One region of the Neobacillus sp. PS2-9 genome, then DNA from elsewhere that is predicted to be linked to it. Evidence: riboswitches for the same ligand, from Rfam matches in the RefSeq annotation. Region 1 holds a riboswitch; the other holds the start of a gene.
The links. Region 1 has a riboswitch for FMN ahead of RCG25_RS09010 (ECF transporter S component). Riboswitches for the same ligand answer to the same signal wherever they lie in the genome.
Positions count from the first base shown of each region.

Region 2: linked by a shared signal. The riboswitch ahead of ribD (bifunctional diaminohydroxyphosphoribosylaminopyrimidine deaminase/5-amino-6-(5-phosphoribosylamino)uracil reductase RibD) and the one ahead of RCG25_RS09010 (ECF transporter S component) in region 1 are both predicted to bind FMN.

Region 1 covers NZ_CP133269.1:1,809,083-1,816,465, reverse strand. Annotated here, with positions in the region: gene RCG25_RS09030 (CPBP family intramembrane glutamic endopeptidase) at 1-276, opposite strand, end outside; gene RCG25_RS09025 (RecQ family ATP-dependent DNA helicase) at 273-1,781, opposite strand; gene RCG25_RS09020 (YpbB family protein) at 1,772-2,818, opposite strand; gene RCG25_RS09015 (ferredoxin) at 3,077-3,325, shown strand; gene RCG25_RS09010 (ECF transporter S component) at 3,625-4,209, opposite strand; FMN riboswitch at 4,370-4,500, opposite strand; gene RCG25_RS09005 (peptidoglycan DD-metalloendopeptidase family protein) at 4,625-5,392, opposite strand; gene RCG25_RS09000 (hypothetical protein) at 5,561-6,754, opposite strand; gene sigX (RNA polymerase sigma factor SigX) at 6,729-7,280, opposite strand.
Region 2 covers NZ_CP133269.1:3,116,087-3,123,469, reverse strand. Annotated here, with positions in the region: gene RCG25_RS15810 (oxidoreductase) at 1-336, shown strand, start outside; gene RCG25_RS15805 (serine hydrolase) at 433-1,521, shown strand; gene RCG25_RS15800 (CBO0543 family protein) at 1,554-2,078, shown strand; gene RCG25_RS15795 (GyrI-like domain-containing protein) at 2,414-2,884, shown strand; FMN riboswitch at 2,982-3,128, shown strand; gene ribD (bifunctional diaminohydroxyphosphoribosylaminopyrimidine deaminase/5-amino-6-(5-phosphoribosylamino)uracil reductase RibD) at 3,253-4,335, shown strand; gene ribE (riboflavin synthase) at 4,351-5,010, shown strand; gene RCG25_RS15780 (bifunctional 3,4-dihydroxy-2-butanone-4-phosphate synthase/GTP cyclohydrolase II) at 5,256-6,449, shown strand; gene ribE (6,7-dimethyl-8-ribityllumazine synthase) at 6,664-7,134, shown strand; gene RCG25_RS15770 (5' nucleotidase, NT5C type) at 7,150-7,383, shown strand, end outside.

The DNA of each region.
Region 1 (7,383 bases):
AATTCTTTCATTCAATCCCCCATCATCATAAAAAGAAGAAGGCAAAATTCTCATTAATATTATATCTATGATGACTACTGCCACACCTGCAGGAATACCTATTACAATTATGTTCCGATCCATTAAATCAAAAGACTTTAGATAAGAAAAATGGTCAAATAAAAATAGCCCTAAAATGAAAGAAATGACTAAAAGAATGACCTGTGTTAAATATAAATGTTTAAGTAGCTCTTTATCAGTTAAGCTGGCGATTAATTCGTTATACTTCTCTTTCATTCACTCATCTCGCTATTTAATAAAATTTTGGCTAAATAATCCTTCCAGTCTCCCTCACTGTGTCTTCCTAATGAAAGCTTTCCGTTTGATTCATAGCTCTCTAGATGAATCCCACATCTATCGCAGCATAATGAAACCTTGGAGGTGAGTGTTTCTTCAAAATATTCCAGGATTAATTCACGCCTGCACGTCGTTGATTCAATCCATTTTCTCATTTGAAAAATATTACTTTTTTTGATTCTTATTCTTTCTTTAACAAACTCTGAAATTGTATCTCGTAAAGTGTTAATACTGATACCCGGTTTATATCTATGGTGTATTAACTCCTCAAGTATTCTCCACTGTATCTCAGTAAAGCCTCCGTAATCTCTTAAGTCACTATGGAGATTAATTCCACCATTGTCTAACTGTTGGGTTTGCATAATTTGCTGGAACAACCAATCTATTTGCTGTACTGATGGAAGCTCACCCTCCGCAAGCTGAATTGGTAGTTGTTCATCACCTGGAGAATATAGGAGAATCGCAATACTAGGACTGCCATCTCGCCCTGCACGTCCAATCTCCTGAAGATAAGACTCCATTTGCATTGGCATGTGATAATGAATAATAAAACGAATATTTTCCTTATTCACTCCCATTCCAAAAGCACTTGTTGCACATATTACATCTAGTTGATCATTAATAAATTGTTGTTGGATCAGAATTCTTGTGTTTTGCTCCAGTCCCCCATGATAGGCCATAGCCTGACAGATTCCTTTTTCAACTAATAAAGAAGCCACTTGTTCGGCAATTTTTTTACTTGAAAAATAAATGATTCCAGGTTTCTGCACTTTAGAGACAAGTTCAACTATACGATTCTGCTTTTCATCGAAATTAGCCAATTCTTCAACATAAAAAGAAATATTCGGACGATCAATCGTTGATTCAATTTTATTAACCACTTCCAACCCAAGTGATGAAATAATATCTTCCCTTACATTCATAGTAGCAGTAGCCGTTAGTGCTAATGTTAAGGGATTTCCCAGTTTTTGACGAATATCCCCTAGTTTTGAATAATCTGGTCGAAAATCAAAGCCCCATTGTGAAATACAATGAGCCTCATCCACTACGAACAATGAAACGGTAAGCTGTTGAAGCCTTCTAATAATAAATGGAATCGCCAGCATTTCAGGAGAAATAAATATATATTTATAATTGTTCAACCGATTCAGCACTTTGTTCCTTTCTTCTACAGGAAGAAAGGAATTCAATGCAACGACCCTTTTTTCTCCAAACCGATTCATTTGCTCTACTTGATCCTGCATAAGGGATAAAAGTGGAGAAACAATTAAAATCTGACCTTTTAGGATATAACCAGGAAGCTGGTAACATAATGATTTCCCGGTACCAGTTGGGAGCATGGCCAATGTGTGTTTCCCTTCAAGCAAGGAGGTAATGACTTCCTTTTGTCCTGTTTTAAATGAATGATAACCAAAATATTTCTCTAAAAGTATCTCTAGTTCCATGATTTATCACCATATTTCGCTAAGACTAACCTTATTTGAAAATATGTTGCTGTATTCAATTTGTCCTTAATCACCTTTAGTTGTCTTGTTCCCGATTTTCGAGAAATGGATAAAATCTCCTCTTGTAGATTTTTGCTCACATATGAATCAATGGAAAAATCATTTACATGTAATGCAAATTCAACAAGATGATCTTCAATAGTACTCATTTTCAACTGTCTAAAATTGGCAATGTGGTCGAGCGGATATCCCTGATTTAATAAATCCCATGTTTTCCTAGATGATAGAGTTAATTCATTTGTTTGTTTAAGGCCGCGAATAAGTAAAGGTAAAATGCTAAATTGACCTGCTTCCTGTCCAATCTTTTGTATTAAATAATGAAGGATTTGAATAAAAGCAAGGTGGTAATCGTGCACATCCATCTCTACCTTTCTAGCTGTCTGTTGTGGCGTTAAACCAATCTGTTTAAAACCAGTCAGCCGAAAAACAAAAATGGATGGGTCCACACCTTTATAATGATCAAAACAACTGACCAATTCAGCAAAAACCAATTCACCTACTTCTTTCTTTGGAATTTTTATCTCTTTTAATACGCTTTTCAACCATTGGTGGTGTTCTTTATTTTTTTGTATGGGAATATATCTTTTCTCCCCGTATACGAGATTCGAAGTAACCTGAATGAATAACGATAGTCTTTCCCAAAATAAATTTGTAATTGAATGATAATTCCACCCATCCAAATAAGACGTTGGTGGATTTTTTTCAAGGAGTGTCTTCCCATGAGTGGTAAGATGGTATCGCTGATCACCATGAAAGGAGATTTGATTTTGGTTTATCATGGATTGGATAATCTCTTCAAAAGTGTCTCTCTTTAGGGGTTCATAAATACCAAAAAAATGTTTCAAAGAAAACAGATGGGCATCCTGAATCGTTTGAGATGACTTTTTTCCATTAAGTAAATGAAAAATGGAATAAACTGTTCGCTCGCAATTTAGTTGTTTTAAGCAATAAAGAATAATGGATTCTATCTGCTTCAATCCACCTCACCACTTTTTCCTGTTTATATTCGACAAAATATCCAATTTTTCTATTATTATTTTAACATGAAATTGAGGTACTTGTTGCTGAAAATTGTGTAACTTTAAGAAAATCAATTTACCGATGGAAGGCTATAATAACATTTTTCTATTGAAAAGTTGCCCATACAGTTTTACAATAGAAATGAGTTATGCGTTTCCATTTTGCAATGGAAATTAGCAAGAATATTATTGTTAATTTACTGGGAGGTTTTTTTCATGGCAAAGTACACAATTGTTGACAAGGAAACATGTATCGCTTGTGGTGCATGTGGCGCAGCAGCACCAGATATCTATGATTACGATGATGAAGGTATTGCATTTGTAACACTTGATGATAACGAAGGTATCGTTGAGATTCCAGATGTATTAATCGATGATATGATGGATGCATTTGAAGGTTGCCCAACTGATTCAATTAAAGTTGCAGACGAACCATTTGATGGTAATGCAACTAAATTTGAATAATATTTTGCTAATAATATATTCTTAAGCTACTACCCCTCCTAAAAAAATAGGAGGGGTTTTCCATTATTTAAAAATAAGGCTGTGTTAAAGAACAATGTTGATTTTTACACCCTGTTGTTTGGAGCGGAAGGCACGAAGACTCCTGTGGGAGTATGGTTCAGGGGAGACCCCGCAGGCGCTAGCGCCGAGGAGGCTCGCCGAAACACCCACGAACCGCTCGTGCCTGGAGCGGAAATCAACAGGCAAGTAACAGAGCCTAAAAAAAAAGACAAAGGCCCGAAAATGGACCTTTGTCTTTTTTATGCCCCTTTAATGATTGAAAATTTATTAATCCATGACTGCATCCGAATAAATAACAACATGAAGATGAATGACATCATTACACCCTTCAATATATTAAAAGGCAGTATAGCTGGAACGACTAGATTTCGCATATCTGGAAATCCCATTAATACCGTATAGGCCGGTAAAATGATGATGTAATTTAAGATGCTCATAATCACAGCCATTGTGACGGTTCCAACAACTAAAGCTAGTGTCATCCCTTTTTTTGTTTTTAGTTTGTTGTATACATAATATGTCGGAAGAACAAACACAATACCAGCTAGGAAATTAGCAATATGACCTACAGGAATTCCCGTTTGGCTTCCAGTCGCAAGATAGTTAAGCACATTTTTGAAAAACTCAACCAATATACCCGCAATCGGGCCAAAAATTAATGCAGCAATTAAAGCAGGAATATCACTGAAATCAACAAATAAAAAGTTCGGAAACAACGGCAGCGGAAAGTTTAGTAGCATTAACAGATATGCAATACTACTTAGCATGCCAATTGAAACATAGGCCTTAACATTCATTTTCTTCGTTTTCTTCATTTTTTCCATCTTCCTCTCTCCTTTTTTGATCCATCACGTTAGGAAGAGAGGTTCAGCAAAAAGACGATCTCAAGAATAAAAATACCCTCAAGCAATTAACTTGAGGGAGTTTACAAAGGCACGCTTAATAAACGTCCATTGAGATATCATTTTTGAACGTCTGCAGAACCTCCATCTTCTCCCATCCAGACTATACTGTCGGCTTTGGAATCACACCAAATCCTGCCCATACAGGCTCGCGGGCTTAGAGCAATGCTCAATACCGCCGATCGGGAATTTCACCCTGCCCCGAAGATAGATCGATATTAAATTACAAGTTTAATTATAATGGAGGACAAAGATTTTGTTAAGTAAAAGGTTTGCTATTTTTCTTTTTTGTAACATATATTGAAAAAACCTGCAGAAGTAAAGTCTGCAGGTTTAGCTATTTTTGGATAATTAATATTTGTTTTGGTCTAATCAAATCAGAGGTCAGCTGGTTTAATTCTTTAATTTTATTTATAGTTGTATTTCTTTTCTTTGAAATAGAGTACAAGGTATCACCTTGTTTAACGATATAAGTGTCCTTTATTGACGATTCAGTTGTTTGAAGTTTGCTATTATCGTCACTCGTGTGAAAATGTGAACTAGCCTCTAGTATATGATCACCTATACTAGCTACTCCCCCTTGAACTGTTTCACCCACATCTGCTTTCCCAAGTAGAACTTCCGGATCCAACGCAAATTTCTTATCGTATCTCCACTCTAATTGATGTGTTTCAAAGTGAAGGTGTGTTCCTGTAGCTTGTCCTGTTTTTCCCATCTTGCCAATCATATCACCTTGCTTAACGCTTTGTCCCACCATAACATATCTCTTGTTTAAATGAGCATATACTGTTACAAAATTACTTGGGTGTTTTATAAATACCACATTACCATATGTAGTAGAAAAATAGGATTTTAAAACCACACCATCTTCAACAGCAAGAATAGGAGTATCTATGCTTCCGGCAATATCAATACCTTTATGTTTTCCATTTCTTGTTCCATAGGTGTCAGATATAATCCCATCTGACGGCCAAATCCAGCGCTCTTTAACTTCAGCCGTTTCAGGTGTACTTGCTGCCTCTGTATGTCGTCCACCTAAAAATAATAAACTGACACAAAGCGCCATAATTATGGCAATAAGAAACCTCTTTATGTAGTCACGCATTCCTTTCTTTTCCTCCTTAAACTTTTCCTCTCCTCCACACTATGTTAAAACCCTTCTATTTAGAACATATTGGTTTTTGAAGAGGGAATTGCACATACTTGTTATAATTTGGAGACCATTGTTATTTTATACAAAAAAAATCAACCTAAAACGGTTGACCTTTTTCATTTATTGGATTGAACGCAAATTCGGAGCTACTGGTACTTGGTTTTCCTTTGTTAAATCAAATGGACCCAATTGCAAAATCGGAGAATCCTTAACTACTACTTTTTCTAAACCAAAATCTTTAGCAGTTAGTAATAAGGCTTCAAATGCAGATACTGTCATTTGGTTATTCTGTAAAGTAGTATTCCCCTTAAATGATAGAACTAAGGTCTTATCTGTAATAGAAACGTCACTAATCGGCAACAATGGTGAAAGAGAACCCGTTAGACCTAATTCTGTTTGATCCGTTTTCATTGCATCTAAAGCTTTGTTAATATCAGTATAGGTAGTTGTTGACGGTGTTAGGAATGGAACATCACTTCCTGTAGGGTAATAAAAGAAATACCCATGATTCTTTATTGCATTAATATCTATTTCCTGTTTATTACCGAAATTACCCAATTCAATTCCCGGTTCACCGTTCGTTGAAAATTTTACTTTTTTTATATCACTGTTCGAAGATATATCCTTATTTATCACATTAATAAAGTTGGTTTCATTAGTTGAACCTTGTCCGTACTGATGATTTAGAGGAGCATCGACTTGAATGGTAGTGTGGTCTGAATTTACACTCATCGTAACATTTAGTGGATAAAAATCGGTAAGTCCCCATTCTTCCTCATTTAAGTTTGCCATATTTTCATTATATAGTGTCAGCCATGATTCATTATCAGATGTTGCTACAACCGTTGAAACGGGTATTAGTATCTGTCCTTGCGGGTCTGGAATCCAGTACGTTAACACCTTTCCATTACCAACATCGTCTGCATAGATGGCTGTTTTTACAGTACTCGCTGTCATAACCTCATTTTTAGGAGTTCCTGACAGTGCCTTTTCTTTTGATGAAGGTTTACCTTTATCCATGGCAAAAGTCGAATTTTTCTTTTGATCGGCATCTTTTATTTCTGTGTTGAACGAGGTCATTTCTGCTTGTTTATCAGAAGAAGAATGGGCTCCATCCATTAGTTTAGGGACCAAAATGAAAAATAGAAGCAATGCAGCTGCAGTAGCCAAACTCGGTAACAGCCATGTTTTAGTTTTTCGCCTATTTAGGGAAAGATTTTGGTATATATCACGAGGATTACGATGATCCTTTATTTTTGGCATTTGCATTAATAATTCTTCGAGCTCTCTATCGCTCCACTCCGACTTTTTCACTAATTAATCCCTCCTTTTCATAAAACATTTCCATATGCCTCTTTAATACCTTTAAGGAGCGGTGTTGGGTGGTTTTAACCTTACTTTCCGTCCATCCTAATGCTTGGGCCGTTTCTGAAATGGATAAATCCTGTAGGTAACGCAATATAATAACTGCTCTTTGGTCCATCGTGCAATATTCAAGACATTTGTATACCCATTTAATTTCTTCTCGTTGAACTGTAATTTCTTCTGGTATTGGAAATTCGTCTTTAACTTGACTGGTTGACCAATCAAATTTTTCGAGTAATCTTTCCTTCCAGCCCTTTTGCTTACGAAAAAAGTCGATGGCAACATTTCTCGCAATCGAGTATAGCCAGGTCTTTTCGCTACTTTTTCCTTCAAAACGATTATAGGACTTAAATACCCTTATATAGACCTCTTGGACAAGATCTTCAGCATGCTCTTTATTTCTGACCATATAAAATAGAAATTGAAAAACGTCATGATGATATTTTTGATAAAGTTCATCGAAAACGGAGTCCATCAATTCCCCTCCCCGTTCAATAATATTAGTCGATAGATATGTATAAAAGGTTACACCTTATAAATATAGTCTTTTTTGGAGTAAAAAGGAAGGAATTTGCTGG
Region 2 (7,383 bases), 1.3 Mb from region 1:
GAGTTATTACCGTTTGGGATCGCTGTCACGTTAATTGAACCAGGGTCATATAAGACCAATATCTGGTCGTCCGGTAAACAAGTTACCACACAATCACTACAAACAGATTCACCCTATTATAAATATATGAAGAGTATCGAGGACTACATTTCTTCAGGGGAAGGACAGTTTGGTAACCCTAAGGATGTAGCAGAGAAAATAGCCAGTATTGCTTTAGACGATGGGTCTAGTTTAAGGCATCCAATTGGAAAAGGAGTGAGGACAACTCTCCTATTAAGAAATCTCATCCCATGGAAACTTTGGGAGAAGATTTTTATTAAAAAACTGAATCGATAAAAGATAATACTAAAAACTCAAATAATCTACAAATTTCGACAAAATCTTCTTCTTTTTCCTATTAAACTAGTACTTAGTTACTAGGAGGGAAGGATAGTGTTAATAAACAGAATAATTATTTTCGTGCTCTATTTCTTACTGATTTCACAGGGGGTCTTGGTCCAAATAGTAAAAGCTGATCAAAACCAAGAATTTAATACCCTTCAGGCAGATCTAGCCCAATACATAAAGCCATACCAAGGAAAAGTGACCCTTCGTTATCAAAATCTAGTTACAAATGAAGGTTATTCATTAAATAGCAATACGGAAGTGCCAGCTGCAAGTACCATCAAGCTTCCGTTAGCTTTATATGTGATGAAGCTTGCAGATGAGGGGAAAATTAACTTAAACGAAACATTAACATATCAAAGCCGGCATTATTATGGCGGCAGTGGTGTCATCCAAAATGACAAGGTAGGTTCAGTCTATACCATTGATGAACTTGTCGAAAAAGCGTTGATTTATAGTGATAATATTGCATTCATTATGTTGAAAGAGCGGGTGGGACCCAATCAGTTTGTTTCATTTTTAAAAAGCCTCGGAGCTGAGTATGCCTATCCAGGTGGAAGGAATACGACCTCAGCTGACGATTTAACCCTATATACAGGAGAACTGTATCGTTACGCAAACCAAAGCGCCAATGGAAAAAATCTTGTCCATTACCTTGAACATACGGTTTATAACACCACCATTCCACAGGGAATTAAGGATGTGCAGGTTGCTCATAAAGTTGGAATGATTCCAATGAATTTAATATACAACGATGCGGCCATTGTTTTTGCAGATGAACCGTATACGCTTGCGATTACGACAAGAGGGATTGCCTATGAAAAATCACAAGAGGTAATCGCAGAAATCGCCTCAATCGTTAACAATCATCATCAGTTGATTGCGAAAGAAAGAAGTAAAAAGCTGGCGATAACAGTAGGAGCAAAAATTGACAGCATATCAATGCCTATTGAAAAAGGATCCTTTTATTCTGACGTTTTAGAAAGAAAACTGTATAGGAATTTGTATAACCCTTCTAATGACAATGGGTATTTTGGAAGGTTCTCTCCCTATCAGCAGCTCGTAGCTATTCAATTTGAAACAAAGAATCTTCGCACACCATTTGGAACTGATAATTTTACAATTAATTGGAAATGATAGGTGTAATAAGAGCGCGAAGGAGCATCCTGGTGAATCTGAATGTAATATACGGGGCCATATATATTTTTTCAGCAATCAAATGGGGAGATTGGAAAAACTGGAAAGCTTATTATCCCACCTTTCTCTTTTTAATGGTAGGTGATTTGGTCTACCAATATTTGTTCTATAAGCATAGTATGTGGGAATACGTGCCTGTAGGAAGTGATAAAGGTTGGGCTAAACACACTCATATAGCCTTTCTGGTTATGTTAATTAAGTATCCTATTACTATTAGTATATTTCTCGGTCATATGCCGAAGTCTTTCAAGAGGAAACTAGTGAATATCCTTTTTTGGACCTTTATATATACGCTAAATGAATATGTTGATTTAAAATTAGGGGCATTGGTTCATAAGAATGGTTGGAATTTAGGTTGGTCGGCCATTTTTAGTTTCGTTATGTTTTCAGTTCTAGCGATACATTATTATAAACCATTTTTAGCTTGGGTTCTGTCTGCCCTCTATGCAACTTTACTATGGTATGTTTTTGATATTTCATCAAGTATTTTAAAATAAATGGTTTTCTCAAAACATCCTTTTATAAGGTTGTTTTTTTTTCTAAAATGGCTTTGTTAAACTTGCCTGTTGATTTCCGCTCCAGGCGCTTCGCTTTCCGTGGGCGTTTCGGCGAGCCTCCTCGGCGCTCACGCCTGCGGGGTCTCCCCTGAAACGTACTCCCACAGGAGTCTTCGCGCCTTCTGCTCCAATCAACAGGGTGTAAAAATCAACATTGTTCTTTAACACAGCTTTTTTTAAATAAGAAATAACACAGGAAGTCGAAATATTTTTGCAGGACTTTAAGGGATATTATTAGAATAATAGAAATATGATGGAACAAAGGGGGGATTAGCTTGGGAATCCAAGTAATTGAAAAAGAAGAAATTAAGGTTGTGGGAATTTCGTGGACAGGTACTTACGCAGAAGTAAGCACCATCCCGAGTCTCTTTAACAAAATGGAATCACGATTGCAAGAAATACCCTATCAGTCAAAAGAGCCTGTTCTCATTGCACCTTTTCATAGCAGGGAAACAGAGTTTACCTATTACGTCACAACACCCGTAGATAAACTTGACGCGATCCCAGAAGGAATGGTTGGATTTACGATTCCAAGTAAAAATTATGTATACACTACCCATAAAGGAACACCAGAGGAAGTAGAAAATACATACCTTCGACTGTTCAATTGGATGAAAGAATATGGATACGAGCAGGATCACCATGCATTAAGTTTGGAAGTTTATCAAGAAGAGCATAAACATCAAAATGCAACGGGAGATCTTCATTTTGAAATTTATTTACCTGTAAAGACTTATAAGGAATAAGTAACGGCCAAGTTCCGGCCGTTTTTTTGTTTGAACATATCAAAGGCATTTTCCTTTACTGTTTAAAAGAAGTATAATAACATTTAATATATCTAAATAATTCCTTCGGGGTCAGGTGAAATTCCTAACCGGCGGTGATGAAGCTATGCTTCTTAGTCCGTGACCCGTTTGTCTGCTTGGATAAACGGTGGATCTGGTGAAACTCCAGGGCCGACAGTTAAAGTCTGGATGGGAGAAGGAAAAACGAGGTTTATGGGTAGGGTGAAGTGTACCTATTTTTAAGCTTTTATTTCCTAATGTCTTTAACGACCCTGAAGAATTAATTTTCTTCAGGGTCTTTTTTAATCCTTTTCAAAGGAGAAGAAATAATGAACGATACATTTTACATGAATCTAGCTTTAGATCTTGCCAAAGGAACGCTAGGTCAAACTACTCCAAACCCTGTGGTAGGTGCTGTACTGGTGAAGGATGGCCAAATTATTGGAATGGGTGCCCATTTAAAAGCAGGTGAAGCACATGCAGAAGTACATGCCATTCAAATGGCAGGTGAAAATGCCAAGGATGCTACTTTGTATGTAACACTTGAGCCATGTAGTCATCATGGAAAAACACCGCCCTGCAGTGACTTAGTGATTAGAACTGGGGTAAGGAAAGTATTTGTGGCAACAACTGACCCAAATCCACAAGTAGCAGGAACCGGAATTGAACGAATCAAAAAGGCAGGAATTGAAGTGGAGGTTGGTTTACTCCAAGAGGAAGCTCGTGAGCTGAATAAAGTCTTTTTTTATAACATTCAAACAGGCCTACCGTATGTCACATTAAAATCGGCAGCAAGTTTAGATGGGAAAACGGCAACGGTAACTGGTGAGAGTATGTGGATTACCGGTGAGCAAGCAAGAGCTGATGTTCATCAGTTTCGCCATCAGCATGACGGGATATTAGTTGGTGTTAATACCGTATTAAAGGACAATCCATCGTTAACAACAAGAATGTCTTCTGGTGGCAAAAATCCCATCCGAATTATTCTTGACACACACCTAAGAACGCCAATCAATGCCAAGATTGTTACTGATCATCAAGCACCGACTTGGATTGTGACAGGGAATGATGTAGCCCGTGAGCAAATCCATCTTTTTATGGAACGGGGCGTTGAAATAATCAAAATGGAAACGAACCACATACGTATAAAGGATTTACTCGGTATTCTCGGAAAGAGGGGTATGACTTCACTTTTTGTTGAAGGTGGTGCAGAAGTGCATGGCAGCTTTTTAGAGGAACGATTTTTTCAACAGATTATTACCTATATTGCACCAAAATTAATTGGTGGAAAATCGGCGCCAACTTTATTTGGTGGCCATGGGATCGAAAAAATAGCTGAAGCCGTTTCATTGAACATTAAACAAGTGGATAGGATTGGTAATGATATAAGAATCATTGCAGAACCTATGTAAGGAGAAGAAACTAGTATGTTTACTGGAATCGTTGAAGAAATAGGAAGCATTGCCAATATCCAAAGAACGGGTGAATCGTTTGTTCTTACGATTGAAGCGAAAAGAATAATTGAAGATGTTCACCTTGGTGACAGTATTGCTGTCAACGGAGTATGTCTGACCGTCACTTCTTTTTCCGGAAAGCATTTTACCGTTGATGTCATGCCTGAAACGGTGAAAGCGACGAGCTTACATACAATAAGGCGTGGTTCAAAAGTTAATTTAGAGAGAGCGATGGCTGCAGGGGGAAGATTTGGAGGTCACTTTGTTTCTGGCCATATTGATGGGACTGGGGTCATTAAAAGGAAACAGGCGCTTGAGAATGCGGTTTATTATGAAATTGAAGCAGAGCCCGATTTACTGCGATATGTCATATTAAAGGGATCGGTTGCAGTAGATGGGACAAGCTTAACAGTCTTTGCTGTAACAGAGGACAGCTTTACTTTATCATTAATCCCTCATACATTAGCTGAAACAGTACTAGGGTTAAAGGGCTCTGGGGATATTGTGAACCTCGAGTGCGATATGATCGGTAAATATGTAGGTCATTTTTTAACAAACCTAACAGATGATTCAAAGCAAAAGAGTCGAAAAGGAATAACTGCTAATTTTTTAGAAGAAAATGGATTTTATTAAAATATTTCTTTTCGAACGGCTATGGGTTAATTGATAAAGGCTGTGTTAAAGAACAGTGTTGATTTTTACACCCTGTTGATTGGAGCGGAAGGCACGAAGACTCCTGTGGGAGTATGGTTCAGGGGAGACCCCGCAGGCGCTAGCGCCGAGGAGGCTCGCCGAAACACCCACGGAAAGCGAAGTGCCTGGAGCGGAAATCAACAGGCAATCTTACAAAGCCTTGATAAAAAAAGGAGTGGTTTGGCATGTTTAATACGATCGAGGAAGCTTTATCGGATCTGAAAGAAGGCAAGGTTATCATTGTTTGTGATGACGAAGATAGAGAAAATGAAGGGGACTTTATTGCCCTGGCTGAAAAAACTACCCCTTCTGTTTTAAATTTTATGGTAACTCACGGCAGAGGGCTTGTGTGTGTACCGATAGAAGAAGAGTTAGCGCAAAAATTAGATTTAATGCCAATGGTTTCTAAAAACACAGACCCTCACGGAACCGCCTTTACAGTCAGTATTGATCATAAGTTTTCAACGACGGGTATTTCCGCCTATGAACGGTCAGCCACAGTCTTGAGCATGCTTGATCCTGAAGCAAAAGCAAGTGATTTTAAAAGACCCGGTCATATCTTTCCGTTAATCGCAAAAAAAGGTGGAGTCTTGCGACGTACAGGACACACCGAGGCAGCTGTAGATTTAGCTAGATTGTGCGGCTCCAAGCCTGCAGGGGTCATTTGTGAAATCATGAATGAAGATGGGACAATGGCTCGAGTTCCTCAACTTAGAAAAATAGCGGATGAGCTAAACGTAAAAATGATTACCATCAAAGACTTGATTGAATATCGAAACAAAAAGGATAACTTGGTCAAACGTGAGGTGGAAATCAATTTGCCTACCGAATTTGGCACCTTTAAAGCTGTGGGGTATTCCAATCTTGTAGATGATAAAGAACATGTTGCATTAGTGAAGGGTGAAATCGACCCTGAAACACCCGTCCTTGTCAGGGTTCATTCAGAATGTTTAACAGGGGATGTATTCGGTTCCTACCGCTGTGATTGTGGGCCACAGCTTCATGCAGCCTTAAGTCAAATCAATCAAGCGGGAAGTGGCGTGCTTTTGTACATGCGCCAGGAAGGACGCGGGATTGGTCTGTTAAATAAAATGAGAGCATATAAGCTGCAAGAAGAAGGCTATGATACCGTTGAAGCGAATGAAAAGCTTGGCTTTGGAGCAGATTTAAGGGAATACGGCATCGGGGCTCAAATACTGAAGGACTTAGGCATTAAGAAAATGATGCTGTTAACAAACAATCCCCGAAAAATAAAAGGTTTGAAGGGGTATGATCTTGAAGTAGTTGAACGGGTGCCACTTCAGATGGAAATGAGAAAAGAAAACGCCAATTATTTACGGACAAAGCATGATAAGTTAGGGCACATGTTTCATTATTAATATATGCTGTGTTAAAGAACATTTCTGAATTTTTTACCCTGTTGATTGGAGTGGAAGGTGCGAAGACTCCTGTGGGAGTATGGTTCAGGGGAGACCCCGCAGGCGCTAGCGCCGAGGAGGCTCGCCGAAACACCCACAGAAAGCGAAGCACCTGGAGCGGAAATCAACAGGCAATTTTAAAGAGTCAATATATAAATTATATGGAGGCATTTACATGGGACACACATTTGAAGGAAATTTAGTAGGATCAGGATTAAAAGTTGGAATCGTGGTTGGACGTTTTAATGAATTTATTACAAGTAAATTATTAGGTGGAGCACAGGACGCGCTAAAAAGACATGGTGTTGATGAAGCAAACGTTGATATCGCTTGGGTGCCAGGTGCATTTGAAATTCCGTTAATTGCTCAAAAAATGGCAAATAGTAAAAAGTATGATGCAGTCATCACGCTTGGTACGGTTATTCGTGGCTCAACGCCTCACTTTGATTATGTTTGTAATGAAGCAGCTAAAGGTGTTTCAGCAACTGCATTAACTAGTGGCATTCCAGTTATTTTTGGGGTGTTAACAACAGACTCCATTGAACAAGCTATTGAGCGTGCGGGAACTAAAGCAGGCAATAAGGGCTGGGATGCTGCTGTTTCAGCCATCGAAATGGCTAATTTATGTAGAAATATCGAGCAATAAGAAAGCAGACATCTGATGAAGTTTGGGTTTGATATCGATGACACATTAATAAACCTAAGAGAGCATGCCTTTCATTTGTATAATAAAAAATTACAGAAGGCTGTTCCTATTGAAGCTTATCTTAGCTTAACAACTCTTGAAATCCATGAGCCTTTCGGGTTAAGTGATCAAGAAGGGAGCAGGATGTGGCGTGATTCCTTGGAGGAGATTTATAACACGGACTGTTTACCGTTTCCACATGCCGTTGAG